Regions from separate parts of the Paenibacillus sp. OSY-SE genome, predicted to be linked through region 3. Evidence: riboswitches for the same ligand, from Rfam matches in the RefSeq annotation. Region 3 holds a riboswitch; each other region holds the start of a gene.

Region 1 (11,135 bases), on a different contig from region 3:
TGTGGCCATATTGTCCCGGCGCGAATGTTGCGTATGTGAGTTGCTTGAAGTATTCGACGTCAGCCAGCCTTCAATCAGCCAGCATCTGCGCAAGCTGAAGGATGCGAATCTCGTCAAGGAAGCTCGTAAAGGGCAGTGGATTTATTATTCGCTGCAGCCCGCGAATCCACACTACGCCCTGCTGCAGGAAATTGTTGGACGGCTGCCTGAACCATCCGTACAGCTGCGTACCATCGAGGCAAGCCAGGCGGCGAATCGGTGCGGCAATGGATGAAGATACGGAGCGCAAGGGAGTGTAAAGCAATGAACAGTACAAATTCGAAGCGATTGTCGGTGTTGGACCGCTACTTGACGTTATGGATCTTTCTCGCTATGGCGCTTGGCGTCGGGCTCGGTTCTATATTTCCGGGATGGGTCGACGGCTTGAATAGATTACAGGCGGGCACGACCTCCATTCCGCTTGCGATCGGCTTGATTCTGATGATGTATCCGCCGCAGGCAAAGGTTCGTTATGAAGAGATGGGGCGTGTATTCAAAGACGTTAAGGTGCTGATCTTATCACTCGTGCAGAACTGGATTATCGGCCCGCTTCTCATGTTCTTGCTGGCGATTCTTTTGCTGCCCGACCATCCTGAATATATGGTTGGTCTCATCTTGATTGGCCTCGCACGCTGCATCGCAATGGTCATCGTATGGAATGATCTGGCGCAGGGAGACACGGAATATGCTGCAGGGCTAGTTGCGTTCAACTCCGTATTTCAGATTTTGCCGCGGTCATCGGACCATTGGTCGAAGTCCCGGTCATGATCGGATTAGTTCGGATCGCTCTGCGGATGCAATCCTCCTTATTCCCAACCAAATCAAAACATCCACAGAGAGTGAGGAAATCGAAATGACAGCGAAAAAGACGATATATTTTCTATGCACGGGCAATTCCTGCAGAAGCCAGATGGCGGAGGGGTTCGGCAAACACTTCTTAGAAGAGGGATGGGACGTGTACTCTGCCGGCATTGAAGCGCATGGCGTCAATCCGAAAGCCGTTCAAGCGATGGCGGAAGTGGATATCGATATCTCTGGACAAACCTCGAACGTCATCGATATGGAGCTGTTGCGCCGCGCTGATGTGGTCGTGACCTTATGCGGTCACGCGAATGAGGTCTGTCCTGCGGTTCCGGCACACGTCCGACGGGAGCATTGGGGATTCGACGACCCGGCAGGGCAGGATTGGTCCGTGTTTCAGCGGGTCCGTGATGAGATAGGAGCACGTATTAAGCAGTTTGCAGAGCTTGGTTATTCGTCATAAATGCAGCACAGCAAGCCTCGACATGCGTCAGGTGTTGAGCCTGCCGAGAAACCCGCAATGAAGAGAAACGAAACCACATGCTATGACCGAGTAAGGTCGTGTGCCTGTGGTTTTTTTGATCTTGCAAACAAAAAGAAGCGCCCTAATTCGGGGTGCTCAGAGCGTTGCATTCTATTTCTACTTGGAAACGGCAGAAACGGACAAGTAATGGCAAGTTTCTGTGCTGATACCTAAAAATTGCGCATATGGTGAAGTATATCTCATTACAGTAAGAACGGAGGTTCTTCCCTTGCACAATAATCCTGCTCACCAGCAGTTGGTTTATCAGGCAGACCCCGCGATGGTTCAAGCCATGCATTCGGCCAGGGAAAAAGTTCACCATGTCTGCAACATGTATAAGGATCGGCATGTGCGAGTTCAGACGGTTGACGGTCAAGTATATGATGGGGTCATCTCAAATGTCGATAGAGATTATCTTTATTTGCATACCCAGCATCCCATGCCGCAACGCTCACTGTACGGTTCGTATTATTTTAATAACGACGTCATTTTGCCATTGGTGTTGTATAATTTGCTGGTCATTTCTTTGTTATAGTCATCAGACAGCGTCTGCTGCACGGTTGAAAAAAAAGAGTCCTTGCACCACTAAAGTGCAAGGACTTATTTGCGCGTCCGCAGCGTCCATATTAAAATCGGCCGCCCTCGCGCGCTCTTACCTCCTGATGCTTGATACAGGCAGACTTGCCGTATACAATAGGAAGGTACTTCATCTCGATACCAATAGAGAAGGAGTAAGTGAATATATTGCGTCATATATTAGTTAAAGGAGGGGTGACTGTGGCATTTGGCGCTAGAGTATTGAAGACGGGGATCGCGGTTACCCTGTCGCTATATATCAGTATGTTCCTGCAATTCAAGACACCGGTCATTGCCGCGGTAGCTGCGATCTTCGCGATGCAGCCGTCCATCTACCGTTCTTGGCGTTATTTTCTGGACCAGTTCCAGACTAATACGGTTGGAGCAGTAGTAGCATTATTGGCGGGGATGGCCTTTTCCAATGCACCGATTGCGGTAGGTATCGTCTGTATTCTGGTCATTATGATATGTTTGAAAATGAAAATGGAAGAGACCGTCGGTCTGACGCTCGTGACGGTCATTACGGTAATGGAAGCCTCGGGACAATGGGATTATGCATTGATTCGATTCGTGCAAATCCTGATTGGCATCGGTTCGGCGTTTCTCATTAACATTTTGTTCTTCCCGCCGAATCCGAAGGTTCAATTCATCGGGCAGATCCAGACCGTCTTCAACAAGATGTCGCTGCTTCTGCGCACGATTATTTCGGATGAGATCAAGGAAGCCGCGTTCCGAACAGAGAAGCAAGCTCTGGAAGACATTATGAAGTCGCTTGCGGATAAGTACAAGCTGTTCGAGGAAGAGACGAAGAAGTTAAAGCGCGCCAAGTACCGGGCTACGCGCCAATTGGTTGTGTACAAGCATCTCTTGAATACGCTGTGGAAGGGGATGGCGGTGCTGAATGCGATTGAAGAGCATTATTTTCAAACAACCCGGACGCCGGAGACGAATAAGTTCTTCGATCATCATCTGGAGATGCTTATCAAATGTCATGAACACGTGCTGCTCAAATTCGAGGACAAGGTAAAGCCAGACAGCACGGAAATTGAACTGATGGAAGCAGAGAACGAATTGTTTATGCAGAAGGCAATGCAGCATTGCGTACAAGAACAGGAAGGGATGCTGCGCCTCTCGATTGTGGCGGCGTCCATGTACGAATATGGTTTTCAGATTGCGCGCCTTGACCGGCTCGTCGGACACGTCGATAAGGAAGAGGACAAAGGACTATTAAACGGCTTGATATAATTGAATTGGAAATAAGCATGATGCCAATATTGGATATCGAGGAAATGGTTGACAAAGGTGGAGTTTAGGGATAGTATTCTCGGTAGTCTGATTATATATCCTCATTAGGTGAGGCTCCTATACAAACAAAGGCCACTGCCCGGAAATATCGAAAGATGCCTACGGGTAGAACAGGAACTGTCGAGCTAAGGCTTTTCTTAAGGTGGCTAAGAAATGATTGTATTTCTTTACGTTGTATAGTGCCAAAGCCCGGTTAAGGGGAGGCGTAAGTAAACACATTTGTTTCATTATGCACCCTCTAGCAGCTATGCTTGGAGGGTTTTATTATGTGCGCGGGAGGTGACTGTTCGAATGGACGGAAGCGGAAGTAGGATGTTTGACCAATTACGGCTTAGGTCTGCGATGCAGAAGCATTCCCTGATCATTTCCATTGATGGTTGCCAACGGGCATATGTACTTTGGTTATGAATCTCACTGGTTTTGCCACGGAACGCTTTTGATATCATTCGCATACATCCGAGAGCCGCTGCCAAGCAATTATGAAATAAAAGAGGTTATGGTATGCTGCGAAAATTAAAACGTGTGGATCCGTTGATGCTGTGGATTTTGCTGTGCTTTATGGCGGTTAGCACTATCGTTATTTACAGCGCAACGACAAATACGAGTTATGAAGGCTTGCACAAGAACAACATGATGCTCTATGCCGCATTTTTTATTCCGCTCCTCGTTACGGCTTGGTTCGATTATCGGGTTGTCGTGCGTTATTTATCCGTCATCCTCTATGTCACTGGCATTGCATTGTTGGCGCTTGTCATGTTCAAAGGGGTTGACATCAATGGTTCTGTACGCTGGATTGCCATCGGAGGACAGCAATTTCAGCCTTCCGAATTAATGAAGCTGTTCACCATATTGATGCTGGCCCGGTTTTTGGGGCGGCGTGAAGGGGAGGAGCTGCGGCTGGTTCGGGATATCGTCCCGCTCGGCCTCATTATCGCGATTCCGGTCTTTTTTGTTTTGAAGCAGCCTGATTTAGGAACGTCGATCGTGTTCGCGGCGATTTTTGTCGCTATGATATGGATGGCAAATGTGCGCATGTCACATATGATAATCGGTTTGTCTGCGACAGCCGCTGTTATCGTTTCCATTGTGGTTCTGTATTACACGAACAGCGATTTGCTGGCCCAATTCATTAAGCCTCATCAGATGGCGCGCATTGAAACATTTCTTGATCCGACCAGCGACTCGGATCAGGCGTGGCATGTGATGAATTCGATCCGTGCGATCGGCTCGGGCAGGCTGTCGGGAGACGGGTTCACTCAAGGCTTTTTTATTCATAGCGGGTACATTCCTTACAGTTATTCGGATTCGATATTCGTCGTCATTGGTGAGGAGTTCGGTTTTCTTGGATCCGCCATGCTCATTCTGTTATATTTTCTGCTTATCTACCGTATGGTTTTGATTGTGAAAGACAGCAATAATCTGGAGGGCGCCTATCTCGTTGTCGGCATTATTGCGATGTTCACGCTGCAAATCTTCGAAAATATCGCCATGCATATCGGGTTGATGCCGCTCACAGGGCTGTCCCTGCCATTTATAAGCTACGGCGGGAGCTCGCTTCTGACCAATATGATCTCGATCGGGCTTGCGCTAAGCGTCAAAATTCATCAGGAAGAACCCGATCTGCTAGAACCGCTCACAACGAAATCAGTCATGTTCCATTAATTGTGATGATGCTAATGCGGTCAGTCAAATCCGAATGTTGCGTGAACCAAGCCCTTGCCATTCAGGCAAGGGCTTGCGGTATTAAGCTTGAGCTTGCGCCTGTGGCTGCGCATGTGCCTGCGGGGGGATTCGCCTGGCCCTGCCGAGGAAAAAGTAACCGTCTAAGCCGATTCTGCCCGCGTTCCATCCGGCTACTGCAATGAAGCTGCAGATTAGGATAAACAAGGGATTCCAACTGATCGAACCTGAGAACAGAAAGGAAAAATTCATCATCATGCCCATAATAGAGGCCAGCCAAGTCATCAGCCCGAGAATGAGGCCAAGACCGACTAGAAGCTCGCCAAAGGCCACCAAGTAGCTGAAGAAGCCGGAGGTTGGCAGAGCGACGTTCTTGAGGAACCACGCCCACCAACCGGGAACGATTGGACGATCGCCAACCGATTTGGCGATCGCCGCTTCAAGAAAGCCGCTTGCATCGAATCCATTCGTAAGTTTCCCCCATCCTGCCGTCACCCATTTATACCCAACGTATAGACGGAGAACACACAGCAGCACGGCGGCGCTGAAATGGGATCGCAGCCAGTGCACAAACATAAGTAAACCACTCCTTTTGCTTTGAATTTAGGCAGCACGCTGTCTTATGATACCGGTTCTGGTATATTGTACAAAAGTTGAAGCGGTTTAACAAATAGTTATCGGTTACATTTTGAGGGGGAAATTTCTACAATTTTATCATTAATACATTGACTGATGAGTTATCAGGTATGAAAAAAGCAATTTCCAGTAACAAGGGGTAACTCTGCAAACGCTTAATGTCAAGTTGATTCAGATGGAAAGAAAACTGTCAAAAGTGAAAAGACGGCTTTAAGCAATAATAAATACAGAGCATAAGGGAAGAAGCAGGATGGGTACGCGCTGGCGGAGCTCATCTTTTTGCTGTGTATGCACAGTCGTATTTTGTGAGAAGGGGAGCGAATGGCCTTTGCATCCGGTGTCTTTTGACCATTCTCCCATTCACTCAGTCTCGTTGTGAGCACCGTGACGCTAGACGAGCACGAGTCACTTCCAAGCGGTGATTTCCATTTGCAGCGAAGGGGGTTGGGTGACGGAAGAAGTATTTTTCCTCGTAAAATCCTTCTTCTGATGTAAAGGGAGAGTGAGGCAAGAGGCGGATAGCAACAACGATGCGGTTGTGAGATTGAAGCTTTCTAGGAATTGAAGTAGCATTGATTCGTTGTTTTTCTCTTTCACGAGGAAGATGATGGATGCTTGACAAAAGGGGAATAGTATAGTTATATTTAAATCGTAATTATTACGAATAATAAAAAGGCGCTAATTATAGCCGCCGCATGAAGGAGGATAATCCATGCACGATCAGCGTATACCGGTAACCGTACTGAGCGGATATTTGGGTTCCGGGAAGACGACGATTTTAAATCATGTGTTAAACAATCGGGACGGACTTCGTGTAGCCGTTATCGTTAACGATTTAGGGGAAGTAAATATCGACGCGAATCTCATCAAAGACGGTGGCGGCTTATCCCGCACCGAAGAGAAGCTGGTGGAAATGTCGAACGGATGCATCTGCTGCACGCTGCGCGAGGATTTGTTGAAAGAGGTGGAGAAGCTCGTCAAAGAGGGCCGGTTCGATTACATTCTCATCGAGTCGACGGGGATAGGGGAACCGGTACCTGTGGCGCAGACCTTCTCGTATGTGGACGAAGAGCAAGGTATCGATTTATCGCAGTTATGCCGTCTGGATTGCATGGTGACGGTGGTGGATGCGTATCGTTTCTGGCACGATTTCTCGTCGGGCGACAGCTTGCTCGATCGGAATGAGGCGGCTGGTGAAGACGATACGCGGAGCGTCGTTGATTTGTTAATTGACCAGATAGAATTCTGCGATGTGCTCATCTTGAACAAATGCGACATGGTGAAGGAAGAGGATCTGCTGCAATTGGAAGGCGTGCTCCGCAAGCTGCAGCCGTACGCCAAGCTCATCCGCACATCTCATGGACGGATCGCTCCGCAGGATATTTTGAATACAGGGCGGTTCGACTTCGACGCAGCCAGTCAATCGGCGGGATGGATGCAAGAATTGCAGTTGGGGCATCACACACCGGAGACAGAGGAGTATGGTATCGCTTCGACTGTGTACCGCCGCAAGAAGCCATTCCATCCCGAACGTCTTACGTCATGGCTGGAGGATTTCCCGGACGACATCGTCCGCGCGAAAGGGTTGATGTGGTTGGCTTCGCGCAATGAAATGGCCACCAACTTCAGTCAAGCCGGTCCCTCCATTCAGATTGGTCCTGCCGGTTATTGGGTCGCTACATTGCCCGAACGGGAAAGGCAGGCCGTCTTAGAGGATCATCCGGAGATTGCGGCAGACTGGGACAACCGGTTCGGGGATCGCTGCACCGAGGTCGTGTTGATTGGCGTCGATATGGATAAGGAGCGTATGGTTCGTTCGTTGGATGCGTGCCTCTTGACCGATGAAGAGATGTCGGCGGACTGGTCGGCCTTTCATGATCCGCTTCCTAATCTCATTGTGGAAGAGATAGGCCAATAGTATAAAGATATAGCGGTAAAAGCAGGATGAGCCCGTGCTGGTGGAGCTCATCTTTTTATTTTGGTAATACAGCCGTTTGGGGAGAGTAGGAAGCCTGTACCATTATTCCCCCCATGTCTTTTGGTCATTCCCATTCACTCAGGCTCACAGCGGCGCTGTGCCGTTTGATGTGCAGCGTCACTTCCGAACGGACGATTTTCATTTGCAGCTACAGGAGTAGCGGGTGAAAGGCAGTGCCTATTTTCTCTAAGATCGGAACTTGAAGTGGGGGAAAACAAGCGACAACCTATGCAGCTTCTGCAGACGAGACGTCGGATTGAGTAGCTTGGAGACGAGAGAAATCCTTTTTTCTGATGGGAGGGGAGAGTGAGGCAAGAGGCGAATCAGAACAACAATATGGCCGTCCACCTTGCATATTTTGATATGGGGGATGGAACAAACGTTCTTGTAAGAGGCAGTTAAATTATGGTATAATTCAATCGGCTGGACGCAGTGAGCGATTCAGCGCAGGTGGTAATGTAATACTATAAGAGGATAAGGAATTCATATTTATGAATGAAGGAGCAGGTTGAATACATATGACGATACACAGAGCTGTCCCGGCCGAATTGGATGATGTGATGACGCTTGTTCGGGAATGTACGGAGCAGATGCATTCGCAAGGAATTAATCAGTGGGATGAGAATTATCCGAACGTTCATATTTTGATGGAGGACATCCGCTCGGGATGGCTGCACACCTACCGGGATGGCGAGGAGATTGTTGGGATGATGACCTTAGATGAAAATCAGGAGGAGGAGTTCGAAGCAATATCGTGGTGTGATCAGGGTGGAAGAGCGCTCATTGCCCATCGATTGGCTGTTAAGCCGAGCCATCAAGGGCAAGGGATTGCGAAGAAGCTGCTTGCTTTTGCAGATAACTATGCGCAGGAACAAGGTTACAGCAGCCTGCGCTTTGACAGCTACAGCAAGAACACAAAAGCCGTGGAGTTATATAAGCGGTTGGGATATGAAGTTCGAGGGGAGATTGTATACCCGTCCCTTGAATTTCCCTTCTATGTGTTCGAGAAGCATTGGACGGCTGTCAGCAATTAAGTTGGCGAAGGAGTAGCAATTAGACGATGATAAAATTATTTCAATACAATTGGATGGTACGTGAGGAATGGTTTGAGTGGTGCATGCAGCTTCCACATGAAAAATACATTCGCGAACGTGTAGGTGGAGTCAGAAGCTTCCATCGAACCCTGTTTCACATTATCGATGTCGAATCGAGTTGGATTCGAGCATTAGATGGCAAGCCAGACGAAATGCCATCATTGGAACAATATGATACGGTAGAACGACTTCATTCTCTATCCAAACATTACCGCTCTGACGTAGAATCATTCGCTGCCACGTGGACATCAGAGATGGAACTGAAGTCTTTCAGTGTACCTTGGGAGCCGGATGAGACGCATACTTATGGAGAAGTGATCCGACATGTCATTGCCCATGAGATTCATCATATCGGTCAGATCTCCGTCTGGGCACAAGAAATAGGGAGGAAGCCGGTGTCCGCCAATTTCATTGGCAGAGGACTGATCACATAACGACAGAGGATTGAACTGATAGCTCACATCGAAAGAAGCCAATCATTTCTATATAAAATCATTCATTAATTGAATTTTAATTGAATTATTATGTACGAACGAGACGATGCCTCCAAAAGGGCGCCGTCTCTTTGTATTTATAGGATATACGTTAAGGGAATGCATTTGACATATGGGATCTGCATACTGTAGAATGAACAAAAATACCAGTTAGTCAAAAAAAGAACTCTATGGTACGGAAATTGATAGAGGAGTGAGCAATGACAGTGAGTCGTCGCAGTAATTGAGATTGGTTTCGATTTTGGGGGAGGAACATGAATGTCCAGAAAAGAAAAATCTAGTGGTTCATTATTCATATTGATGTTGAATATGTTCATTGTCATGGTCGGAATGGGACTCATCATACCGATTATGCCGAAATTCATTACAGAGTTCGGGGCATCCGGACAAGCGATGGGATATCTCGTCTCGGCGTTTGGTCTAACGCAGTTTGTTTTTTCACCGTTTGCAGGAGAATGGTCGGATAAGTATGGGCGTAAAAAGATGATCGTCTTCGGAATTGCCATGTTTACGATTTCCCAGTTCATTTTCGCGGCAGCCACCGATATGTGGATGCTGTACGCATCCCGTTTCCTCGGAGGAATGGGTGCGGCATTCATGACGCCAGCCATGATGGCTTATGTCGCGGATATTACGACAGAAGATAATCGGGGTAAAGGACTTGGGTGGCTAATGGCTTCCATGAGTCTCGGGGTGGTCGTCGGACCGGGAATCGGAGGATTTCTTGCTGAGAGCGGAATTCGCATTCCATTCTACGCCGCAGCGATGATCGCGGCTATCTCAACTGTAATTTCGCTATTATTCTTACCGGAGACGGTGTCGATAGAAGCACGTATGAAATCGAAGCTCTCACAGACAAAGCGTGAAAACATTTTGAAGCAGTTCGCAAGATCATTCAAGGCACCTTATTTCATGCTGTTGGTGCTCATATTTACGATGACATTCGGTCTGATGGGCTTCGAATCAGTATTTGGACTGTATGTCGACAAGAAATATGGCTTCACACCTAAAGATATTTCGCTCATGATTACGGTTGGCGCCCTCTTGGGCGTAGTCATTCAAGCGGTTCTGATCGACAAGCTGTTGCGCCGATTCGGCGAGAAGAAATTGTTGAATGTCATGTTTGTCGTAGCTGGCGTGAGTATGATAATTATGGTGTTCGTCCAGGGCTACTTCCTCATATTTGCCGTATCGGGTCTGTTCTTCATTGCGACTTCTATTATCCGTCCGGCGATCAACACGTTATTGTCTAAGATGGCAGGAAATGAGCAGGGCTTCGTTGCTGGTATGAATAATGCCTATATGAGCTTAGGCAACATTATCGGTCCAGCAATTGCGGGTACATTGTTCGATGTAAACATTAACATTCCATATGTGGTAGGCGCAGTCATATTAGTTATGAGCTCCTTACTCTTAGCTGCATGGAGCCGAAGCAGCAGCGCGAGCAAAGCGGCCAAGTCTGAAGCGGTTCATGCATAATATTGGGTCAGCAGGAGTGCATCATGAGATGCACTCTTTTTTTTGTTGAAAAAGTTTCCATAGTCGGATACACTTGAACCAACTTTATGGAGTGCTCGACAACGAAATAGCAGGGCTTCAAATCGATATTGCAGCGTATTGTGTATGACATGAACATGTTCACTACAATAAACCCAAGGAGATTATTCGTATGAAAATCATGAATTTCTCGCATGCGGCTCCGTTCCTTGATGCCGCCCTGCCATTGTTAATGCAAGATGAAGCGGTGAACAATGTCATGATCGGGTTAGCAATGCAATTGCGCCAACAGCACAGCGATGTGTACTTCGCTCTGCTGTCAGACCATAAACCTGCATTGGCCGCACTCATGACTCCCTCAGGACCATTGCATCTGTACGGTAAAGATTGCACTGCCGGACATCTTAATCTGCTCGTGCACAACATCCGCCAGCAACTCAGGAGCGTATCCCAAGTTGTCGGACCTGCGGGGCTCACGAATCTGTTTGCAAGCGTGTGGTCCAATGCGACTG
Region 2 (11,135 bases), on a different contig from region 3:
CAGGCAACGATTCGGCGAGCGCCCAGGACGATCTCCCGATTCAAAGAGAAGATCCGGGAACTGACGAACCGTACCCGATCGATTTTGGTGGAAGAGCGCATTTCCCAACTGAATCGCTACCTGATGGGCTGGATAGGGTATTTCCGCATCGATTCGGCGAAAACGCACTGTGAGAGATTCGACCAGTGGCTTCGCCGAAGGCTTCGCATGTGCTTATGGAAACAGTGGAAACGGATACGCACTCGTATTCGTGAGCCTCGGTCGCTCGGAGTGCCCGATTGGGCGGCCTTAATGATGGAAACTCCCGAAGAGGAGCATAGGAAATGTCTCGAAACACAAATAATGCCCTTCCAACTTCCTACTGGGAAGCGAAAGGGCTGAGAAGTTTGCTTTCTCGTTATCTAGAGCTTTGTTAACCCTGTCGGAACCGCCGTATGCGGACCCGCATGTACGGTGGTGTGAGAGGACGGGGGCTAGGCGCCCCCTCCTACTCGATCTCCGTTCTATTCTTTACAGAATCCTAATTGACTATTTAGTCTTTTCATAATTTCCAAATATGATCATTTACAAATGTGGTGATAAATTCTGATCCTACAATTGGAGCAACCAAAAGAATAATCCCAGCTAAAAACGAGTAATTAATTGACCGTTTGTTCATGTTTTTCCTCCTGCTCATTACATTCATTGTAAAGCACTTGGAGCTTTTTAAGATTACCAATACTCATTACTTCATTGCTGGCAATGTGTAAACTGACTACTCGATTGATGCACTCACGTTCCTTTTGAACTGCATTAACCTTAGAATATCTCAAAGCGCTTTTAAAAAAACAGTCTATTCCTTTTTCCATCTTCCCTGATGAAATATAATAATCCCCTTTTATTTTATAGTAATGTGCGACTTCCAATTGCTTAAAAGGTGATGTATATGGAATAGAAGTTATTTTCTCTTCATAGTCTATGAGTTCTTCAATAGCCGAAAGATTCTCATTTTGGAGATACAGTAGCATAAGCTGATTTATAATGTGCAGCAGTGAATTCTGCCCACAACTTTTCAGACATTCTTGTAGTTGCTCTATAGCCAAATCCACATTTCCTTTTTTTGCATGCAAAACAGCAGTCGTTACTTTTACGTTATCTTTAATAAACGGAAATGTAAATTCACTATATATTTTCATATACTCTTCGCACAAGTTATATTTGCCCAAAAAATAATAAGAATCACAGATGATACCATGTGCTTCAGCGCTCAAAATACTTTTCGTTGCATCTTCGGCAATTACTTTTTCACATAAGGCGATACTTTCTTCAAAGCAACATAAATTGTAAGCATGAACCCCAAGTCTATAATGTAAGTTAACACGCTCGTCTACCGACAAACAGTGAGCATATTTCAAAATGTATCTACCTTTTTGATAAGTACTGTTTAATTTGCTGAAATCATTTCGCTCAATAAGATATTCTTGCATTAATCCTTTCGCGATATAAAACATAATTCCATGGTCTCGCGAGTAATCAATGATTAGTTTATACAAAGATAATTTAATTGAGGTATCTTTTAGGGAATCTGTCGTTTGATACAGTTTTTCCACTAAATCTTCACTATTCTCTTTAGGTGATTCAAGGAATTTAGTCGCTATCTTAATAACTAACGAAGACGTCATGGAAAATTCAAGTACTTTCACTAAAATTGAATACATCACATTTGCTTTGTGTCCTATTTCGATGTACAGTTCTACGATGTCTTCAGAGGGGATATCTAAAGCAGCAGCGATGGCCAATATCATTTGGAAATCTGGGCGTTTGACTTCTCCGTTTTCAATTCTCGACAGACTGCCCTTATCAATGCCCACCAGTTCTTTTAGCTTGTTTAAACTGATATCTTTTTTTTTGCGATGATAATGTATTAGCTCCCCTAATGTTGCAGGCTTCGCAGTAACGGTACTCACAAACTCACCTTCCTTTGTCTTGCAAATAATTGACCACCTATATTTTACCATGTTTTTTGCGAAATGTAATCAATTATTAACGATTTATCCATTTTGTGCAAATGCCAACATCAAAAAAAGATGAACAATCAGCGCATTAATCGGCAAAAGATTAATGCGCATGCGCGAATCCACGAGTTAAATTGCCATGCAAGGCATCGTGTTGGTCATAACCGTAATTGGCATCATGATGTCTTTCAAGCCGGAACATATAATCATCCTCGTGCTCCTATCCATGGTGTTTGGCGGAGTAATGGGCAGCACCTTTACCTTTGGCGGTCATTGCGGTGCTATGTATTTCATTTTGACGTTTATTGTTTACCGGAAGGGGACGGCTTTGGCTGTCTCTTTTTTTCTGTTTGAAGGATAAAGGCGTTGGTTGCATCATCTGCAGTTTGGATAATGGAGGCGATAACATCATTTGCATGATATGTAAAAGAAAAGGGAATAATTTGTTTGATTATGCAAAGCGACCAAAGAAATATAAGCGCACAATGCGACAATAACGAAGCCCAAAGGAGGCGGTCAAGCGATGACGCTCTACGCCGATACGTTACGGGAAAAGCTGCTTGAGCAATTCCACGATAGTGCCGATCTGGTTGTCCGCTCCGTCTCATGCGTATCGATCTCGCCAGCCATTCGCTAATGGAAGGCAAAGTCGTCATTCTGGCGGACGGCAGTCCGCAGGCGATTATAGGGCCGAGCGAATTCATAGATTTCTTCCTGTCGACCGAAGACCGCTATTTTGGTTGGGGTATCGGGACATTTCTCCGCGGATTGCGGGTGGTGGCTTTGTTTGTTTCCGTGTTTTTGACCCCAGCTTATGTGGCGGCGCTGACGTTCCATTATGAGATAATTCCTTCCTCCTTGCTTGTATGGTTGATCGAATCCCGGTCTAGAGTTCCGTTTCCGCCATTGTTCAAGACGCTCATATTAGAAGTGACGATGGAACTGCTGCGCGAGGCGGGAGCGAGGCTGCCGACTAAGGTTGGACAGACAATGGGCATCGTCGGCGGTATCGTTATCGGCCAAGCTGGCTTCACCAGCAACATTCTATTTTGTTCGCACTGACGTATGTTGCAGCCTGGTGGAAAAATGAAAATAAAAGGGGGGACTAAAAATGAAATCCGCCTTGAACGCCTTGTGCCTTGCGATCCTATGCTTATGCGTGCTCAATGGCTGTGTACAGCCAATCGTTCTAGAAAATCTAGGGATTGCCATTGCCCTCGGATACGACGCTGCACAAGAAGCCGAACAGGAGGATAAATTGCGTGTCACGGCTGTTCTCATCAATCCGGAACCGGAAGCTAAGCAGAAGACCAAAGTGGTGTCTTGCACGGCTAATAGCAGTAAAGGCGCCAACATTTATCTCAATCGGCAGCTTTCCCGAACTTTGGTTAACGGTCAGGTTCGGGTTGTCTTATTCGACGGCAAGCTAGGCGACCAAGGCATCAAAGAAATCGCAGACACGCTTACACGCGATCTATTTATAAAAAAAATGGCATACCCTGTTTCCCGAGGCAAAGATTGAGTCCCGCGTTCAGGTCAATCTGGTACGCACAGGCACGTTTGAATAAGGAAGGCATGCCGCTGCCGGCTAATCGTATGGGATAGAAGAAATCATCCAAGATTACATTTATGGTACAATTGAGTAATTATGAATAAGTGGAGGTGAGTACATGTTTTTTCCTTCGGCTATTATCTTCACGGAACTCCATGCAACGTCTGCACGATAAACAAATGGCGATGGTTGCATGGAGATAAATAAATGATCGCCGACATTCATTCTGACTGTCTACCTTGTTTAGAACGCAGACTTGCATTCCTTAAGTCAATATTGTTAAGGAGTGAGTTGGAATGAAATATAAGAATGCCAATGATGTATTGCCGGAAGAATTGATATCGGAAATCCAAAAACATATCAATGGCGAGATCCTATACATCCCCAGACCGCGTGTTGCCCGCAAAAAATGGGGTGAAACATCAGGATATCGGCTTTATTTAATAGAAAGAAATAAGGAAATAAAGAGAAAATTCAAGGCGGGTTGTTCCATTCAACAACTTGCAATTGAATACAGCCTTTCATATGACAGCATACGGAAAATTGTTTATGTAAAAGAATAATAAAAAGCTTCTTTTGGGGCTGTTCCTGTGTGTTAAGAATAGTTGTAAAGAATAAAAGGGATAGAACTTTGGCCATTTTATTATATGCTGAACTTAGGAAACAATAAAATGTGGTGGAGGTTCACATGAACGATCAAAAAATGGCTGCAATGATTCAACACAACTTTTCATACAAGGTTTCGTATGTTGCAAGTAAAAGCACAGGAATGTCCATCAAAGAAACGGATGAATTCTTATATGTGGATTGCGGCATGCCGGCAGATACGTTCAATATCAGTATCTTGTTCAACGATAGCGCAGATGATAAGCGTCTGCTTCATGAAACGGTGGACTATTTTACGGATAAGAATTTCCCGATGTCTTTATGGTGCTGGGACAATATAAGAGATAGCACCCGGCAAGCAATCGTGAAGCATGGCTTGCTTCTCGCCGAAGTCAATGCCGGCATGTATGCAAATACATCGGACTTGCATCCTGCAACGGAAATGCCGGATGGCTTTTCGGTCAGACAAGTCAGTTCACCGATGGAAGTAAGACAATTTGGTGCCGCCTTGTCCTCTTTATTCGGGAATCGTATGGAAGGCATGTACGTGAGAAAGTACTATGATTGCCTTTCAGAATCAACTCTATACAATCATTCGGATCTGAAATTGTTTATTGGGTTACTTAATGAAAAGGTAGTATGCATAGGATCTGCAATGTATTCTAACAGCAGCGTTGGAATTTATGATATAGCGACGCTGCCAGAGCAGCGGAAAAAAGGGCTGGGCTCCGCCATGTTCAACTCTATTTTATCAGAGATCAAGAACAGCTATGACGGGCTATGTGTGCTGCAAGCGTCAGAGGCAGGCGCAAACCTGTATCGGCGAGCCGGATTCAGAGCGGTGTGCAATATCTCGGTGTATGAGAATAGAAATATGTTGAAAGTTCAATGACATGGAGTCCGCTTGTATGCTGGGCTTTCAGCGTGCAACCTTGTATCAAGAGATGCAAAGGTTGCACGCTTTTTTTTGTTATAAGTCAGTAATTGAACGATTGGCGCACATTATTCGTAATATAGATGATTAACACAATGAATACTGGGAGGCAACAAAATGAGAAAAAGACTGGCAGTGACACTGGCAGTGACGCTGGTGCTATCCATGCTCGCTCCGATGATGTCGATGGCGGCAAGCAACAACAATGAACTTGGCTACGACCGAACCCGGAAAATAGCTGCTGAGAAGGCCGCGCTTCTAACGGAGACATACGGTATCACAAGCGTGCAGTACGCACTCATTGATAACGGCAATATCGTCGTATCAGGCCATTCTGGCACGAACGATAAAGAGGGGAACACGGGACTGACTGCTGATACGATGTATGGGGTAGGATCAACGAGTAAGATGTTCGCCGCGGCAGCAGTGATGAAGCTGGTGGATGAAGGAAAGGTGAATTTGGATGCGCCGGTAGCAAGTTATATATCCGACTTTAAAATGAAAGACGATCGTTACAAACGAATTACTCCGCGCATGTTGTTGAACCATTCCTCCGGTCTTGGCGGAGCTACGCTTGGAAATGCCATGTTGTTCGACGATAACGACACCCATGCGCATGATGCATTATTGGAACAACTGGCTGTTCAAAGCCTAAAGGCAGATCCGGGCGCGTTCTCGGTGTATTGCAACGACAGCTTTACGTTAGCTGAGATTCTGGTTGAGAGAGTAAGCGGCATGGACTTCACATCATTTATACACAAGTATTTTACAGCGCCTTTAGGCATGACCAATACAAAGACGCCGCTGGAACAGTTAGATCCAGCCAGGATGGCAGGACTCTATTATCCAACTTATGAAGGGCAGCTTCCAAGAGACACCATAAATGTCATCGGAACGGGCGGCATTTATTCAACAGCCGAAGATATCGTTTCGTTTGCAAAGATCTTCACGGGGCAAGCAGACGGCATTCTTTCTGACAAATCGGTAAAGGCAATGGAGCAAGAAGAGTACAAAAGAGGCATGTGGCCGAAAGATGCCGATTCGTCAGTCGGGTTCGGGCTCGGCTGGGATAGTGTGAACATGTTCCCATTCAGCGATTACGGCATTAAGGCGCTCACGAAAGGCGGCGATACGATACTGTATCATTCATCGCTGGTCGTTCTGCCGGAGCATAACATGGCCGCAGCCGTTCTCTCCTCGGGCGGCGACAGCATGACCGATCAATTATTGGCGAATGAGATGCTGCTAAGCGCGCTGCAAGAGAAGGGCGTTATGAAAGAACGGAAACCGGCGAAGTCGCATGGCGTGCCCGTAAAGGCAAACATGCCGCAGGAAGTTGCGAAGAACGCAGGCATTTACGGTGCTTTCAACCAATTGGCCAAGATAGAAGTCAGCGCTGATGGCGAGCTGTCCGTGTCCATGATTATGCTGCCTGAATACCCCGTTGCGAAATACACGTACACCGCTGATGGCTCTTTCGTTAATGCGGATGGAAGCGAAAAGGCCAGCTTTGTTACAGAGGACAACGGACGGACCTATTTATGGGTTAGAACGTATTCCGCCTTGCCGGGCCTTGGACAGACGGCGCTGTCGCAATATACTGCCGAGAAGCTTGAAGCCAATCCATTATCGGCAGATGCGGCTGCGGTATGGGCGAATCGTGAAGGCAAGAAATATTATGCAGTCAACGAAAAATATACATCGATGTGGTATTACATCTCTATGCCTTCCATCCAAGTCTCCACCGTTACAGATGCTTCTGGGTATTGGGCGAACAAAAAGATAAAAGGGGCGGACAAAGCGGTCAGCGAGCTGCAAATCCCGTTTTTGGGCAGCAGAGATGCGATGGAACACAATTTTTATATGAAAAATGGCATTGAATATTTGGATGTAGCCGGCAGCCTGTATGTTCGCGAAGAGGCTGTAAAGCCGCTCTATGCGGGCAAGCAATCTTCTGTTACCGTCCAAGCGGATGGATATGCCAAATGGTACAGCATTCCTGCGGCAGCCGCAGGAAAGACGATCCTGGTTGATATGCCGGAAACCGGCGCCTTCGTTGTATACGATCAAAAAGGCGCGTGCGTGAACGATACGGTCGTCAGCGGCAAGAACGAGATCGTGCTGCCGCAAAGCGGCACAGTTGTATTCGCAGGCGAGGCTGGCGCGAAGTTCGGAATTTCACTGAAATAATTTCATCATGCAGCAGGTTTGCGCGGCGGCGCTGAACCCGCTTTTATTAAGGGAAGTGGGGAGTTCCACTAGAGAAAGATTTACTCACTTGGTCAAATCGTTATGATTTTCACCTTGGCTATTGACAATTGCAAGCGATAGGGATACGATCCAGAAGTAATAAATATGTCCTCGTTAGGTGAGGCTCCTATACAAATACAGGCCACTGCCCGGAAACATCGAAAGATGCCAATGGGTAGAACAGGGATTGCCGGATTAAGGCTTTTCATAACGTGGCTAAGAGATGAATGATTCTCTTTACGTTGTATAGTGCCAAAACTCGGCTTGGGGGAACGGATGTTTTTTTGTGTGCATTCATTACACCCTCTAGTCATACTAGAGGGTTTTTCATTTTATTTAGAAAAGGGGGGAACTTCCGAATGGACAGTCTTCCGAGTAGTGAATCATATAATCATCAGCACTATGCAAAAAGGGAGAACTGTGTTCTCTTCGCTCTCAAATGTTTCCCTTACGTATATTCCCGGCGGCTCTAACTGGTAGGGCAGGGCTATTTAAATATGCGTATTTGACTAATGAGCGAATGAGATAACACATACAACAGTCAGCTCTCCCTGATGCCAGGGAGAGCTTTTTTGTGATCGTTTATTTCATTATTAGCCCAATGAATTGGATTGGGCTTTGGGGAGGCAGCTATGGAATCTTTACACCGCAACCATGTGCTCATCGTTGAGGATGATGACAATATAAGACGTTTTGTATCGATTAATTTGGAAAGAAACGGATTCACAGTCACTGAGTCTGCACTTGGAGCGACGGCTTTACAGAGTCTCGCCGCAACTCGGCCGGATGTAGTGGTTCTGGACATCATGCTTCCCGATATAGATGGATTTGAGTTTTGCAGGAAGCTAAGAGAAATCGATCCCTATATCGTGATTGTCTTTCTCACTGCGCGCGGACAAGACTTGGACAAGATCAGGGGGCTTGAACTTGGTGCTGACGATTACATCGTAAAGCCGTTCAATCCGTTAGAGCTTATCGCGAGAATCAGAACGGTGCTGCGCCGTACCCAGCATGCGGGGGGACCTCCACGCAAGGTGCTCGAGTCTGGCGCGATCCGGCTTGATCTGGATGCTAACAAGTTATTTAAATCTGACTGTTTAATCGATTTAACGCCGAAAGAATATCAAATGATTAAGGTGTTTTTGGAATATCCCGATAAAGCCTTATCCAGAAACGACCTTCTGAATCTGATTTGGGGAGTAAATTTTGTCGGAGATCCTAAGACCGTAGATGTTCACGTTCGCAAGCTGAGAGAAAAGATTGAAGACGACTGCTCCAAGCCGCGGCTGATCGAAACCGTCTGGGGACGGGGATACCGTTGGAGAAAGGAAGAATGAAATTTTGGGCATCCAAAAAAGATTAGTGGGAAGTTATTTTGCCGTCATTTTAATTACAGTATGTATTTTGGAAATTTTTCTAATTGCGTCGGTGAACTATTATTACTATCACAATGTTGAACGAATCCTGGTGAATCAAGCGGAAATATCCGCTTCTTTTTTTCATCAATATTTTGCCGAGGAAGAATTAGAGAAGCAGTCCGAACGGCTATTAAACGGATTTTCTCAAAATACCGCCGCACAAGTGCAGATTATTAGTTCTTCCGGGCAGCTTCTTCAGGACTCTGCGGGAGCTCAAGACAGTAAAAATATGATCGATTATCCAGATGTGCAAGAAGCATGCAGCGGAACCGTCGGAATCTGGAAGGGACGTGAGCCATCCGCGCATGACACCGTATTAGCCGTATCTTATCCGCTGCAGGCTAAGGATATGACAGTGGGGGCAGTCAGATTTGTCACTTCTCTAACCGACACGATGGCAACCATCCGCTATATTTCTGCCATATTTATTTCCGTCGGTCTAATTGTCGTTGCGATTGTTGCCGTTCTCGGCATTTTCCTGTCCAGGACAATTACGGGTTCAATTACGGAGCTAAAGCTGGCAGCCGAACAAATGGCTGAAGGCGATTTCACGGCAAGAGCGAAAAAACGGTACCAGGACGAGCTGGGAACGCTCGCGGATACGTTCAATACGATGGCAGCCAAAATACGGCGAAACGAACAGCTCAAAAACGATTTTATTTCATCCGTCTCCCATGAGATTCGCACCCCGTTAACGTCCATTAAAGGGTGGGTAGTAACCTTAAAAACGGAGCCGAAGGACGGTACGGCTATGCTTGCAGACGGGCTTGAAATCATTGAGTCGGAAACCGACAGGTTAACTGTGCTGGTGGACGAATTACTGGATCTCTCTAAGCTGGACAATGGACGAATTGTGCTATCCCGCACCCCGCTTCATCTAGCGGACTTGCTTCGGCATATCGGTAAGCAGCTGGCTCCAAGAGCTGCCAGACAGAGCATTTCGCTGGAGGTGCAGGCAGACGATACATTGCCCGTCATTCACGCTGACGAAAATCGGTTGAAGCAAGTGCTCATTAATCTATTAGACAACGCACTTAAATTTACTGGCCCTAATGGAATCATTAAAGTGCGTGCCCACTCGTCTCAGGAACAGGTTGTCATTACCGTCGAGGATACGGGAGCGGGAATTGCGGAGGAGGACATCGAGCATGTCTTGCAAAAGTTTTACAAGGGGAATACCAGTGCTGCCGGGAGCGGCTTGGGATTATCCATATGTTATGAAATCGTCAAGCTGCACCAAGGACAGTTAAAGATCGACAGTCAGGCAGGACAGGGAACTAAGGTTTATATTTATCTTCCACGCAACTAACAAAGGAACTTTAACTTTTTCATAACCTCTTATTTTTTGCAGCCATATAAAATAGAGAATAGAACAATGACAAGCGAGGAGCCGGGAACAGAATGTTGGGTAAGCAGATGTGGACAGGACTCATTGTGACTACGTTGTTGTGGATTGGCGGGTGCAGCATGCCTGCTACCCCCATCGATTTGATTAAGTCTCCATTGTCTGAAGAGAATCTCCATAGCGACATCCTTCGAACTTTACTGCCTGACGGAGCTAGGTTGTTAGTCTCGGCCCATGGTGAAGGGAGCAAAGGCATTTCATTCGGAGATGTGGATGGAGACGGCATCGATGAGGCTGTCGTGGTATATGAAGAGAGCTCTCATAACGAAAGGATACGAAAGGCTGCGTTGTTGAAGCAGCAGGATGAAGAATGGCAGATCGTCTGGGATACGAAAGGCTACGGCTACGGCTTGGATTACGCAGGGATTGCGGATGTTAACGAGGACGGACTCTCCGACATCATTCTGGGATGGACCTTGGGGGCAGGAGAAAAAGGGCTGGATGTTTACGTGTGGAGGGATAACGCTATGACACTATGGGGCAAAAAAGGATACCGCGGCCAATTTGATCTGGACGGGAGCGGGTTGTCTATCCAATTGCACAGGTGATATCCGCAAGCTCTCTCTTACAGGAGGGCTTTTTTGTTTTGATCATCCACGAAAACCGATGATAAGGCAGGGTTCCATGAAGGATTAAGTCCAATCGGCCATGCTTTTTCAGGAGGTGTTTCCGATTTGAAAGGTAAAATAAAAGGCCGTCCGGATTTTTTGCTGCTTTTTTTAACGGTTTTACTGGTCTGCTTTGGTTTGGCTATGGTTTTTAGCGCCAGTTCGTCCATCGTCACCTTTAAGCATGAAAGTCCGTGGTATTACGCATTAAGACAGAGCATATTTGCTTTCGCCGGACTCGTTATCATGCTCTTTTTTATGAGCATTCCCTTTCCAATGTGGAAAAAGGTTGCGCCATTCCTTCTGCTTATGTCGTTATTGCTGCTTGTACTGGTGTTGATTGGCGGTGTTAACATCAATGGAGCAAA
Region 3 (11,135 bases):
CTCATTCTCTTTGCTTTATTGTGCATTTTTCAAATCGTTTTTATTTTGGGTTTGTGGTACCGGGATTACTTTATGTGAATGCAACATAATTAGAAGCATTATGAAGGAGAAGCTAATGTTGTAAGTTGAAAAGCTTCTATTATAATAGGAAGCGAAAATTCGCCTTGGCTAAGTGGCAGATTGCAGGCATTAAAATGAAAGAGGCTGGGGGCATAGCCCCCAGCATTTCATAATGGCTCCCTTGTTGCTTACGACGGCAAGACATGCAAGACATAGCCTCCCCGTTACAGCCATTCGTTGAATTTGCGAATGTACCATTTTTTGACCAGTTGAGTCAGCACGCAATAGCACAGCAACGTTCCCACCAGCCATGGGAAATATTCCATTGGCAGCGGCTGCAAGCCGAGACTCGCGCCAAAGCCCGAGAACGGGACAAAAATACCCGCGATCATAATGGCACAGGTCAGCAATAACACAGGCATGCTGGCTCTGCTCTGGATGAATGGAATTTTCTCGGTACGAATCATATGCACGATCAGTGTCTGCGATAGGAGCCCTTCGATAAACCAACCGGAATGGAACAACGTCTGCTGATCGATTGAATTGGCTGAGAAGATGTACCACATCAAGGCGTAGGTAGTGATATCAAAAATGGAACTGATTGGGCCAATGAATATCATAAATCTGCTGACAGACTTCGAGTCCCATTTCCGAGGTTTGCGTAAATACTCCTTATCCATATGGTCCCAAGGAATGGAGAGCTGGGAAATATCATAGAACAAATTTTGAATCAGCAGATGAATCGGCAGCATTGGCAGAAATGGGAGAAAGGCGCTTGCGACCAGTACGCTGAATACGTTGCCGAAGTTCGAACTTGCGGTCATTTTAATATATTTGATCATGTTTCCGAATGTTTTACGGCCTTCGATTACGCCGCGTTCCAGTACCATCAAGCTTTTTTCCAGCAATATGATGTCTGCCGATTCCTTGGAAATATCGACAGCCGTATCTACGGAAATACCGACATCCGCTTCTTTGAGCGACACTGCATCATTAATGCCGTCGCCCATAAATCCGACCGTGTGCCCTTTGCTTTTCAAGACACGGACGATTCGCGCCTTTTGCAGTGGATTCACTTTGGCAAAGACATTAGTGCTTTCGGCGACATCGGCCAACTGTTGATCCGTTAATCGTTCTATCTCACTTCCAAGCACGATATCACTGATAGTAAGCCCGACATCTTTACATACTTTGCGGGTAACCGCTGCGTTATCTCCGGTAATAATTTTTACTTCCACACCGCTGTCTTTCAGGGCCCGAATGGCCTCCCGCGCCGTTTCTTTCGGCGGATCAAGGAAGCCGATATATCCGGCCAGTACGAGCTCCTGTTCGTCTTTTACGCCATACGGTTCGTCTGTTGCCGCCATTTGCTTAATGGCTACGGCGATGACTCGCAAGCCGTCCATGTTCAAGCTGTTGACCAATCGTTGCGCCCGGTCGGCTCGTTCTGGCGTGAGGGGGACGATCTGCCCGTTGTCGGACACATGCGAACAAATGCTCAGAACTTCCTCCATAGCTCCTTTGCAGATGAGCAGATGTCCGTTGCCCCGTTTCTCCAGTACGACGGACATGCGGCGGCGGTTGAAGTCGAACGGAATCTCATCGAATTTCGAATAGTTATTCTCTGCGCCCAACACATCCGACAGTTCCGCATGCTCCAGAACCGCCACATCCAGCAAGTTTTTCAACCCGGTCTGGTGGTAGCTATTCAGATAAGCATATTCCAACACTTGATTATCTTCTTCGCCATTGATGTCCAGATGACGTTCCAAAATAATTTTGTCCTGGGTCAAAGTGCCGGTTTTGTCCGTACATAAGATGTCCATGGCACCGAAGTTCTGAATTGAATTGAGCCGTTTAACGACCACTTTGTTCCGCGCCATAATCGATGCGCCTTTGGCAAGATTGCCAGCCACGACAACCGGCAGCATTTCCGGCGTAAGGCCGACCGCAACGGATAAGCCGAAGAACAGTGCGTCCATCCAATCTCCTTTTGTGAACCCGTTGATAAGGAATATAATGGGAACCATAATGAGCATGAAGCGAATAAGCACGAAGGTAACGCTCTTGACGCCTTTGTCGAAGCTCGTAAGCGGCGGCTTGCCGATTAAGGTGCTGGCCATTGAACCGAAGTAGGTATGGTCACCCGTCGACACGACGACAGCGGAGGCTGAACCACTGATTACATTCGTGCCCATATAGCACATATTGTTCAGTTCCAGCGCATTGGTGGGCGTCAGTTGGTTGCGATTGCGAGCCAACTTCGAGGCGCCGCGCGGCAGCGTATCCAGCTTCTCCACAGGCATCGCTTCACCGGTCAAAGCGGATTCTCCGACAAACAGATCCTTCGAGTGAACGAGTCTGACATCTGCCGGCACCATGTCGCCTGCGGAGAGATGGATGATATCACCGGGGACGAGCAGTTCCAGATCAATTTCTTTGCGCTTAGCTTGACGGTTCACCGTTGCTGTCGTTTTGACCATCTCTTTCAGCTTCTCGGCGGTGCGTGCGGAACGAAATTCTTGCGTGAATGTAATGATGACACTAACGGTAACCATGGTTGTAATAATGACGACGGCTTCGATATCATCATCGACGATATATGAGAATAAGGCCAAGGAAAGCAGGATGAGAATAAACGGGTTTTTGAAGCAGGCAAGCAATTGGACATACCATGCTGGTGTTTTCTCGTGCGCCACTTGATTTTTCCCGTATTGTACCAGTCTCTTGTTGGCTTCTATGTCCGTGAGCCCCCCAGAACTTGTGCCAAGCTCTTCCATCAAATCCTCTTCGTGGACGATGGAAGCTTGGATTAAACGTTCCGCGATCTCGCGGTTTTGCTTTTCTTTATCTTTCGTTGGTTTGTTCATTATTCTAACTCCTCTCTACACAACACGCGTTTTCGATTGAAAGCGCCTGTTCCACTTCACTTCAAAATGAACGCAAAAAAGCTCTCCCTGTTGGAGGGAGAGCGAGTGTTCCGAGCATTCACCATGGGCTTGCATGTCTCAACTGCGCATACTTAAATACACCCGCCTGCATCTGCAGTTTGAATGGAAATAAAAGTATGGGAAACACGCAAGAGCATGACAAAGCCAGCTCTCCTTCAGTACAGGATATCGGTTGAACTTACATAATCGGCTGGTTGGTCCACTGTCCAAGGATGTTCCCCCCTCTGCAAAATAAAAACCCTCCAGGAGACCTAGAGGGTTAGAAACGCACGCAAAAAAGCTTCCGGATCCCCCTAGTCGAGTTTTGGCACTATACAACGTAAAGAGATGCAATGTCTCTTAGCCACCTTAAGAAAAGCCTTAATCCGGCAGTTCCTGTTCTACCCATGGGCATCTTTCGATATTTCTGGGCAGTGGCCTCTGTTTGTATAGGAGCCTCACCTAACGAGGACTTATTTAATTCCTTGTCATCTTAAGTCTTATATTTTCGTTTGTCAAGCTGTAATTTTGTTCGATGGGATGCCGCTGCTGTGTATGCGGTTCGGTAAATATGAGAAAAATGGGCATAACAAAGCAGTTTGTTAGGATTGACAATTGGATAATCAGGAAGTACGATTTCCTTGTCAGTATTTTACTATTTTGTGTGCAACAAAGGGGGTATGCACCATGGACAGTAGTGACAGTCGACAATCGCAATCAAAACTACTCATAACAAGGAGCGGGGAGGATAAGCGCTCGCATGGTGCTGCCATCAGCAGATAATCAGGTTGGGAACAGCAAGCTGATTGTCTTCTCCCCAGAAAGGGGAAATACCAAATGACCTACTCTACGTATGGAAGACACGTCGTGGCTGACTTATGGGAAGTTGATTTTGACCGGATTAATAATGCTGAATTTTTACAGAACCAACTGATCGAAGCCGCAGAAAAATGTGGAGCAACCGTGTTGTCCGTGTCGGAACAGCAATTTGAGCCCCAAGGGGCTACCGTACTTTTGTTATTGTCAGAGAGCCATCTCTCGATTCATACGTATCCGGAAAAAGGGTTCGCAGCTTTGGATTGTTACACCTGCGGGGACAAGGTTGATCCTGAAGTAGCCATTCACTATTTACTGTCTGTGCTCAAGCCTAAAACGTATGATGTGAAGAAGCTAATCCGGGGAGTCGGAGAAATGATAGAAGAATCGCCAGCGATAATTTCGATGCAGACACCTATTGACAACATGATTCATCTGAAGTAGAATCCAGAATGCTTGCAGGATTTATATTTGTTGGAAAGGGGGAATATGTTAATGGATAGCAGCCCGGGCCGAAATGTCATGTTTTCAGTCTGTTCATTTGCTGTGAAGAGGAAGAGCTCTGTTCTTTTGCCGCTCCCATGTTCCCCGTGTTTGGATGTTCACCGATCCCGTCAAGCAGGATGGGTCTGTTCAAGCAGGTTTATTTGACATGCGAGCCACACAAGGACATTGCTAGCTCTCCCTTTCCGGGAGAGCTTTTTTTGATCTATAGAGAGGTGATAGCGTTGACTATGGAAATGGTGCTTAAGCTGGGAATTGCTTTATTCTTTGGAATGCTCATCGGAATCGATAGACAAATTAAACAAAAACAATTGGGATTAAGGCCTAGTATGATCATCTGTATCGCCAGCTGTCTGCTCACCATCGTTTCGATTGAAGCATTCGGCAAATTTGGCGGTGCGGATCACCCGAATATGGATCCGATGCGATTGGCCGCGCAGATTGTAAGCGGAGTCGGGTTCATTGGGGCGGGTGTCATTTTGCGAAGAAGCAACGAGGTTATTTCGGGCCTGACCTCTGCGGCGCTTATATGGTCAGCTTCGGCGCTTGGCATTGCGATCGGGGCAGGGTTCTATGCGGAAGCGGCATGTGGCGTCATCCTGATGATTGCGGCTGTTAATGTCGTGCCCTACCTCATCAAATCAATTGGACCGGCAAGGCTGAATCGGTACGATGTCGCCGTCAAGATTGTAGTGGAATCCAATTTGCGCATGACTGAATTAATCAAGATGCTCGAACGTAAAGGTCAGTTTGGCCATACCAAAAAAGATGAATTCAAAATACGGCATTTAAAGCTTAAGGATCTCGATAACGAACGACAGCTCATCGATTTGGTGCTGTCCGTGCCGGAAAGTCAGTATACGACGGAAATATATTATTACATTAAGAAAGTGGACCATGTGTTAAAGGTAGATGTCGAGAATTTGTGATGTCAAGCGGAAGGCATAAACATTTTGGATGAAAGGAGTCTTGTATGATGATTAGGCTAAATGAATATCAATTCAAGGAAGAATATACGTACTATATATTACAGTCGTTGAAAGAAGGGAAGAAGGAAAACTTTCGCAGAGATTTCCTGAATATGCACTCCATGGATCAGGTGAACTTGTTTATGGAGCTCGATGAGACAAAACGCTTGCGAGCCTATTCCTTCTTGTCCCCAGCTGAATTTGGGCATATTTTCGCTGAGCTTCATCCGCTGCAGCAAAAAAATACATTCTGGAGCTCGATCATCAGTATGCTATAACGATGCTGAATGAGCTTCCTTCGGATAATGCCACTCATTTTATCGGGCTGCTGTCGAACAAAGAGGTTTTCTCTGGAGCGTAATTCGCAAGTGATATCCGTCTCCACGGATGCGAATGAAGTGGAAAGCTAGACTCGTGGAATTATATGGCATATACTTGTTTCTAGCAGCATGAAAGGGTTTCGTTCTTTCTATCATCGTATATGATAGGTGCGAGGAGCAACAAGAATTTCATGTACAGGATACAGAAGCATAAGAAGAAGGCAATATCGAAACCGTGTGAGGTGATTGGGTTGGAAATTCACATGAAAACGGTCACACCGATCTTTCGTATATTTAACGTAGAGAAAGCGAAAGAGTTTTATATTGATTTTCTGGAATTCAAGGTGGATTGGGAGCATCGATATGAGCCTGATCTTCCTTTATAAATACAAGTTTCGAGCGGTGAATGTGTCATTCATCTGTCAGAGCATTATGGAGATTGTTGTCCCGGCTCCGCTATCCGTATTGCTGTTGCTAACATTGAATACCTGTACGAACGACTCACAACAAAGCAATATAAACATGCTCGTCCTGGCTTGGATCACGACGATAAGTCATTGTCTATTACGGATTCCTTTGGCAATCGTCTTCATTTTTTTGAGCCCCAACTATAACCATGACCTGGCATTAGAAACCCGTACCCGCTGCTGCTATTCTAGAGGCTGTTGTGCGGGTTTCTTTCTACCTGTGGAAGGAGAATATTACATGAAGCAATTCGATGTTGAAATTAGAGCGGCAGCAGAAAGCGAATGGGACCAAGTCTGGAACCTGCTTGAGCGTAGAGGAGCAACCGATGCCAAGGAATTAGCCGAATCCCGATTTTTATCCATTGTTCAGAATAGACAGCATTATTTGCCTATCGCGGCTGTAGATCAAAAGCTTGTAGGGTATGGCTGGGTGCAAAATTATGGGCCGCATTTGCGCTCGGGACAACAGCTATTCCGATTGCATGACCTTTTTGTGCTCGAACCATACAGGAAGAATCGAATCGCCGCCGCTCTTTTTGAGAGTATGAAAGAATGGTCACAGCATAACGGAGCATCGTGGTTGCAATGGAACGCAAATCCCACATCGACGAGTTTTTATTTGCGCTTAGGTTATCAACCCATTCCAGAGGAAGATGAAGGATTCCCTTTCTTTGAAATCGAGTTTGCAGCGAAATAGAACAGCGAGACTTGGAGCTGATATCCAACGAAGGACAGAAGAACTTTGTAGATTGAAGTGGTGCAGGGCAGCAGCTGCCATTCGCTTACAGACGTAAAAAGCACATCGTTTCTAGAATGAAATCAAGGTGGTGTATCTCCATGAAACGTATCTATCTGATTAGGCATTGCCAGGCCGCAGGACAAGAGCCAGAGGCTCCGTTGACAACGGAGGGAGTAAGGCAAGCGAAGGAACTAAGAGACTTTCTTGCTCACCGAGGTATTGAACGAATCGTTGCAAGTCCTTATTTGAGAGCGGTTTCAACAATCCGTCCCTTAGCTGAATTGCTGCAAATCTCCGTCCATACGGATGCCAGACTTCAGGAACGAGTGCTATGTTCATATGACATGATTGATTGGCTTGATAAATTAAAGGAGACCTATGCGGATATAGATTTGAAGTATGAAGGCGGAGAATCGTCGCGGGAGGCGATGAATCGGGGGCTTGAAGTCATTGATGAAGCACTTGAAAGTACCAAACACAATATTGCGATCGTAACCCACGGAAATTTGATGTCGCTGCTGCTGAATCATTTCACGAATGATTTCGGATTCGAAGAGTGGGAGCGGCTGACCAACCCGGACGTGTATGAGCTTCATATATTCGAAGAGAACGATAACATCACTGTAAGCCGAATCTGGTTGTAAAAAGAAATGAGAAAAATAGTTGAACGAACGCATTGGTTCAGAGACTTTATGATCTGATGGAGCTATATGAGTTGAAAACACTGAGTGCCATGTTCGAATGTTATCGCAATTAATCATTAATATGTTAAGGATGAGGTGCCAAGAACATGCCGCGACTTTCGATTAATCGGTGGAGGAACTCCAGGTTTTCGATCGGAGATTTGGCAGTATCCTGATGAGAACTTGCACGTCATCATGCTGTGGAATTATGAAAAAGTAGACTCTCACAAGTTGTTTCATACGATTAAGCCATACATTCAATAATCCGGTGAGCGTGATTAAATGATACGAACACCAATCATAATAAAAAGACAATAACCCCGTATAAGCTTCTGTTGGTTAGCAGAATCTCGTATGGGGTTCTATTCGTATCTTCTTATTTTTGGTAGGTATTATATGGTATATTGCATAGTAGATCTAACCATGGCAGACAGTGACAAGCGCCACCTGAAAAGAGGGAATGATGTTGAAGCAGTTTATGATCGGTCAGTACGGAGGTTTTGATGATAAAAAGTTCAAACGAGATTTCAAATTAGGATTTCATGGAATTGAAGCGTGTCTAATGGGGCATGAGGAAGATGTGGAATGCTTACAGGATGCGGCCAACCGGGAAGGGTTTCATATCGGCGTCCATTTTCCGTTGCGATCGGGATACGCGAAATTGAGGGATGCGTTGTTTTTGTCTCCGAACGATACGGAACGGGAGCAAGCCTATCGGTATATTCAACATGAGTTGGATTATATGACTTCGGTCAACCCCGATTACGTGTTATTTCATTATCCGAAGCCCGTAATTCTCGATGATCGGGTGGATTGGAGTCTGTGGCGCTTCACGGATGAAAGCGAGTATGTGTATGAGAGTAAATATTCATTCGCGGAGTTTTCCGAGAAGAGTGAGCTATTATTTGCATGGTTGTCGGACAAAAGCGAGGAGTATCGATTTACACCGGTGCTTGAATTTGACGGCTTGAATAAATATATATACGAGACGGACTTTCTTGAATGCTTATTGGATAGGTATCCCAGAATTAGATTGTGCCTGGATACGGCCAGATTGCATTTACAGAATGAGACGGATCCGCATTTCGATGCTAAGCTCGTTATACAGAAATTTACCAAGTATGCCCATATCATTCATTTGAGTAATGCGCAAGTTGCTGCCGACGGGATTCAGAGCAGACATTACCCGGTATTGCCTGAATTGCGTCCGGAGGAGGGCTGGGCGCCAATAGCGGAGTATTTGCGAATCGTTCGACAGGAAAATCGAAATGTAAAAATTATGTTCGAACATCGTTCTGATCGAATCAGTGACGAGCAGTTGGAAAGATGCTATGCATGGGTAGATGAGCTATTGAACAGCTAGTGCACGACGGCTGAATTAGCTAGAGTTACTCTATCCTGTCCGGAGAAGATATGTCCTTTCCGCATCCTTTTAACCACTCTCCCCATCATTCAGATTACAATACCTTGCCTCTGCAAATGAAGCGTACTCAATGCGGAATGTGCTTAGGTATGCAAGTATGGAAAGACGCGAGTGACAAGTTGGCCAGAAGAAGCTAAGAAGCCGTGCACAGGCGTTTGGATGCAGAACGCAGTCCAACGTCACGAATTAGGAGTAATAGACTGTAGGTGATTTCACATGACAAGATTAGGACAACCGTTTTTGGAAAAGGAAGGCTTATCGCTCAGTCAGTATGGATTCACTCCAGACGAAGGAACCGTAGAGTTGGCAGCTGGTATGGTAACGTATTATCACTATACTCATGCAGACAAGCTGGAAGAAATCTTTTCTCCGGATAGCGGCTTGTTGGCAAGCCGACCGGTAGCATGTCCCAATATACCAGAACAATTTAAGGATCGTTATGTAACCGAAGGATTCCTTGAACCTTTTCCCAACTGGCTTAAAAAATGCACTTACTTTGACGATCTAGGTTATGAACTGACATTGGAAATATACTGTTGGAAATCAAGCTGCCTGTCCGTGAATTTGATGTTCATATTGCCGATTATGCACATGTGATGGAATGCGAAAGCATTGAATTGAGAGGGACTCCAGCATTACAACTTGGGTACGATTGCAGCGGCGGGAGCGAAGTGACGCAGGCCTATGTCCATTCATTTATTCCAGTGGCCGAGTACAATCGTGGGCATGTGGCGCCTGTCGTCCAACTGTTGCGCAAAGGGGAAGGAATAGCCGTTCCGAACGGCTATATCTCTGTATCAAAGATTCAACCTTTTCAAAAATAAATGCAGTGTGCTTCTTGGAATATAATCACCATACATAGGAAGAAGTGACCGAACGTGACGATACTTTCATTGGAGAGCGGACAGAACACTTTCAACGTAAGAGTGTCGGGAATACTCATCGTTGACAATCATCTGTTATTGCAACGGCACGATGTTGGCGACTATTGGTATCTGCCGGGAGGAAGAGTCGAAATGTTCGAGACTTCGGAAGAGGCTTTGCGCAGAGAGTTTATCGAGGAAACCGGAATAACAATAACGAGTGCGAAACTGCAGTGGATTGTTGAAGAAATGTATGCAATCGGTGACAGACAAATGCATGAAATAGGTATGTATTACTGCATCGACACGATCGATCATGACGGTAGGTTGATGGAAACAAGTCAGGAGGCAGGGTATATCAACGATTGGATAGAATTAGATCGATTGGATGCATGTAAAATTGTGCCTGCTTTAAAGGACACGTTTTCGTGTGCAGATTTCGAGAGCCACCTACTAAGCGCAAGGAGAATATCATGAAAGCCTATAAACCAGTCGAAACGGAATTAGGCTTTATTAGCGGCAGAGATGCCATTTATGTATACGACATTCATTATGATTACAATCGCAGAACCGTTACGCTACAGGGAGAATTTAACGGACTATTATGTTCGGATATTTCCAGTGAAGAATTTATAGCATATGAATGATATTTGAAGACGTGTATGTCTTCAAATCCATCGAGTTAGACGTGTGCCTGGAGCTAATGGATACAGAAGAAGTAACATATTGCAGCATCGGAGAGTATACCGAATCGGATTTGCTAGAAACGATTAAAAAGGCTAGAAACGTACATCTGAAACATTATGTTATACAAACGTATGATGATGTATTTGTAATCGCATGTAAACATCTCAAGCTGACGCTGGTACAGCAAGCCTAGCCTAATTCGGATTATACTACGTTTTCTTATTTACCTTTCGTGGACGGATTAAGTCTCATTGCTGCTCAGATTCGTAAGTTATGTCATGAGAAGATATTGCTAGGCGGGAAACGAGCAGATGTGACGAAATTATTGGAAGCTTCAGAATCCAATATAGCTGCAGTAAAACTGTATGAGTCAAAGGGGTTTGTCAGACAGAATGATTACGCGTTTGAATTTATATAACCCGAACCTGTAAAGGAGAGATACAATGCACACCAAATCACAAATATACGATCTAGCGAAGGATGCTGTGGATGCAAGCCTGAAGCAGTATAATCTGGATATTCACAAAATCTACTTCCTCGGACGATCAGAGCACGTGACGTATCGCATCGATACGTATTCCAATGAATCTTATTTGCTGCGAATTCATACGAACGAATTGCGTCGGGAAGAGATTGAGTCTGAGCTTGTATGGCTTGAACATTTAAGTGGGGGCG

The links. Region 3 has a riboswitch for magnesium ahead of mgtA (magnesium-translocating P-type ATPase). Riboswitches for the same ligand answer to the same signal wherever they lie in the genome.
Region 1: linked by a shared signal. The riboswitch ahead of A372_RS0109210 (FtsW/RodA/SpoVE family cell cycle protein) and the one ahead of mgtA (magnesium-translocating P-type ATPase) in region 3 are both predicted to bind magnesium.
Region 2: linked by a shared signal. The riboswitch ahead of A372_RS0112190 (response regulator transcription factor) and the one ahead of mgtA (magnesium-translocating P-type ATPase) in region 3 are both predicted to bind magnesium.

Annotation. Positions count from the first base shown of each region.
Region 1 is NZ_ALKF01000167.1:6,712-17,846, reverse strand. It holds gene A372_RS0109235 (ArsR/SmtB family transcription factor) at 1-274, shown strand, start outside; partial or broken gene A372_RS33670 (arsenic resistance protein) at 304-768, shown strand; gene arsC (arsenate reductase (thioredoxin)) at 893-1,303, shown strand; gene A372_RS0109220 (hypothetical protein) at 1,593-1,898, shown strand; gene A372_RS0109215 (FUSC family protein) at 2,141-3,184, shown strand; M-box (ykoK) riboswitch at 3,278-3,451, shown strand; gene A372_RS0109210 (FtsW/RodA/SpoVE family cell cycle protein) at 3,746-4,906, shown strand; gene A372_RS0109205 (DoxX family membrane protein) at 4,988-5,500, opposite strand; gene A372_RS0109200 (GTP-binding protein) at 6,273-7,478, shown strand; gene A372_RS0109195 (GNAT family N-acetyltransferase) at 8,057-8,572, shown strand; gene A372_RS0109190 (DinB family protein) at 8,599-9,066, shown strand; gene A372_RS0109185 (MFS transporter) at 9,385-10,605, shown strand; gene A372_RS35400 (GNAT family N-acetyltransferase) at 10,796-11,135, shown strand, end outside.
Region 2 is NZ_ALKF01000175.1:69,449-80,583, forward strand. It holds partial or broken gene A372_RS39285 (group II intron maturase-specific domain-containing protein) at 1-416, shown strand, start outside; gene A372_RS0112150 (helix-turn-helix domain-containing protein) at 639-1,946, opposite strand; gene A372_RS0112155 (hypothetical protein) at 2,134-2,355, shown strand; partial or broken gene A372_RS0112165 (spore germination protein) at 2,604-3,041, shown strand; gene A372_RS0112170 (Ger(x)C family spore germination protein) at 3,106-3,516, shown strand; gene A372_RS0112175 (CD3324 family protein) at 3,843-4,109, shown strand; gene A372_RS0112180 (GNAT family N-acetyltransferase) at 4,235-5,044, shown strand; gene A372_RS0112185 (serine hydrolase domain-containing protein) at 5,204-7,276, shown strand; M-box (ykoK) riboswitch at 7,440-7,614, shown strand; gene A372_RS0112190 (response regulator transcription factor) at 7,969-8,673, shown strand; gene A372_RS0112195 (sensor histidine kinase) at 8,678-10,063, shown strand; gene A372_RS0112200 (hypothetical protein) at 10,156-10,707, shown strand; gene ftsW (putative lipid II flippase FtsW) at 10,834-11,135, shown strand, end outside.
Region 3 is NZ_ALKF01000203.1:70,540-81,674, forward strand. It holds gene mgtA (magnesium-translocating P-type ATPase) at 285-2,930, opposite strand; M-box (ykoK) riboswitch at 3,295-3,467, opposite strand; gene speD (adenosylmethionine decarboxylase) at 3,828-4,250, shown strand; gene A372_RS0129200 (MgtC/SapB family protein) at 4,541-5,239, shown strand; gene A372_RS0129205 (hypothetical protein) at 5,284-5,556, shown strand; partial or broken gene A372_RS38900 (glyoxalase superfamily protein) at 5,862-6,212, shown strand; gene A372_RS38905 (GNAT family N-acetyltransferase) at 6,304-6,762, shown strand; gene A372_RS0129220 (histidine phosphatase family protein) at 6,903-7,448, shown strand; gene A372_RS0129225 (TIM barrel protein) at 7,951-8,850, shown strand; gene A372_RS38910 (hypothetical protein) at 9,127-9,507, shown strand; gene A372_RS35680 (NUDIX hydrolase) at 9,789-10,250, shown strand; gene A372_RS37760 (hypothetical protein) at 10,247-10,420, shown strand; gene A372_RS0129245 (phosphotransferase enzyme family protein) at 10,904-11,135, shown strand, end outside.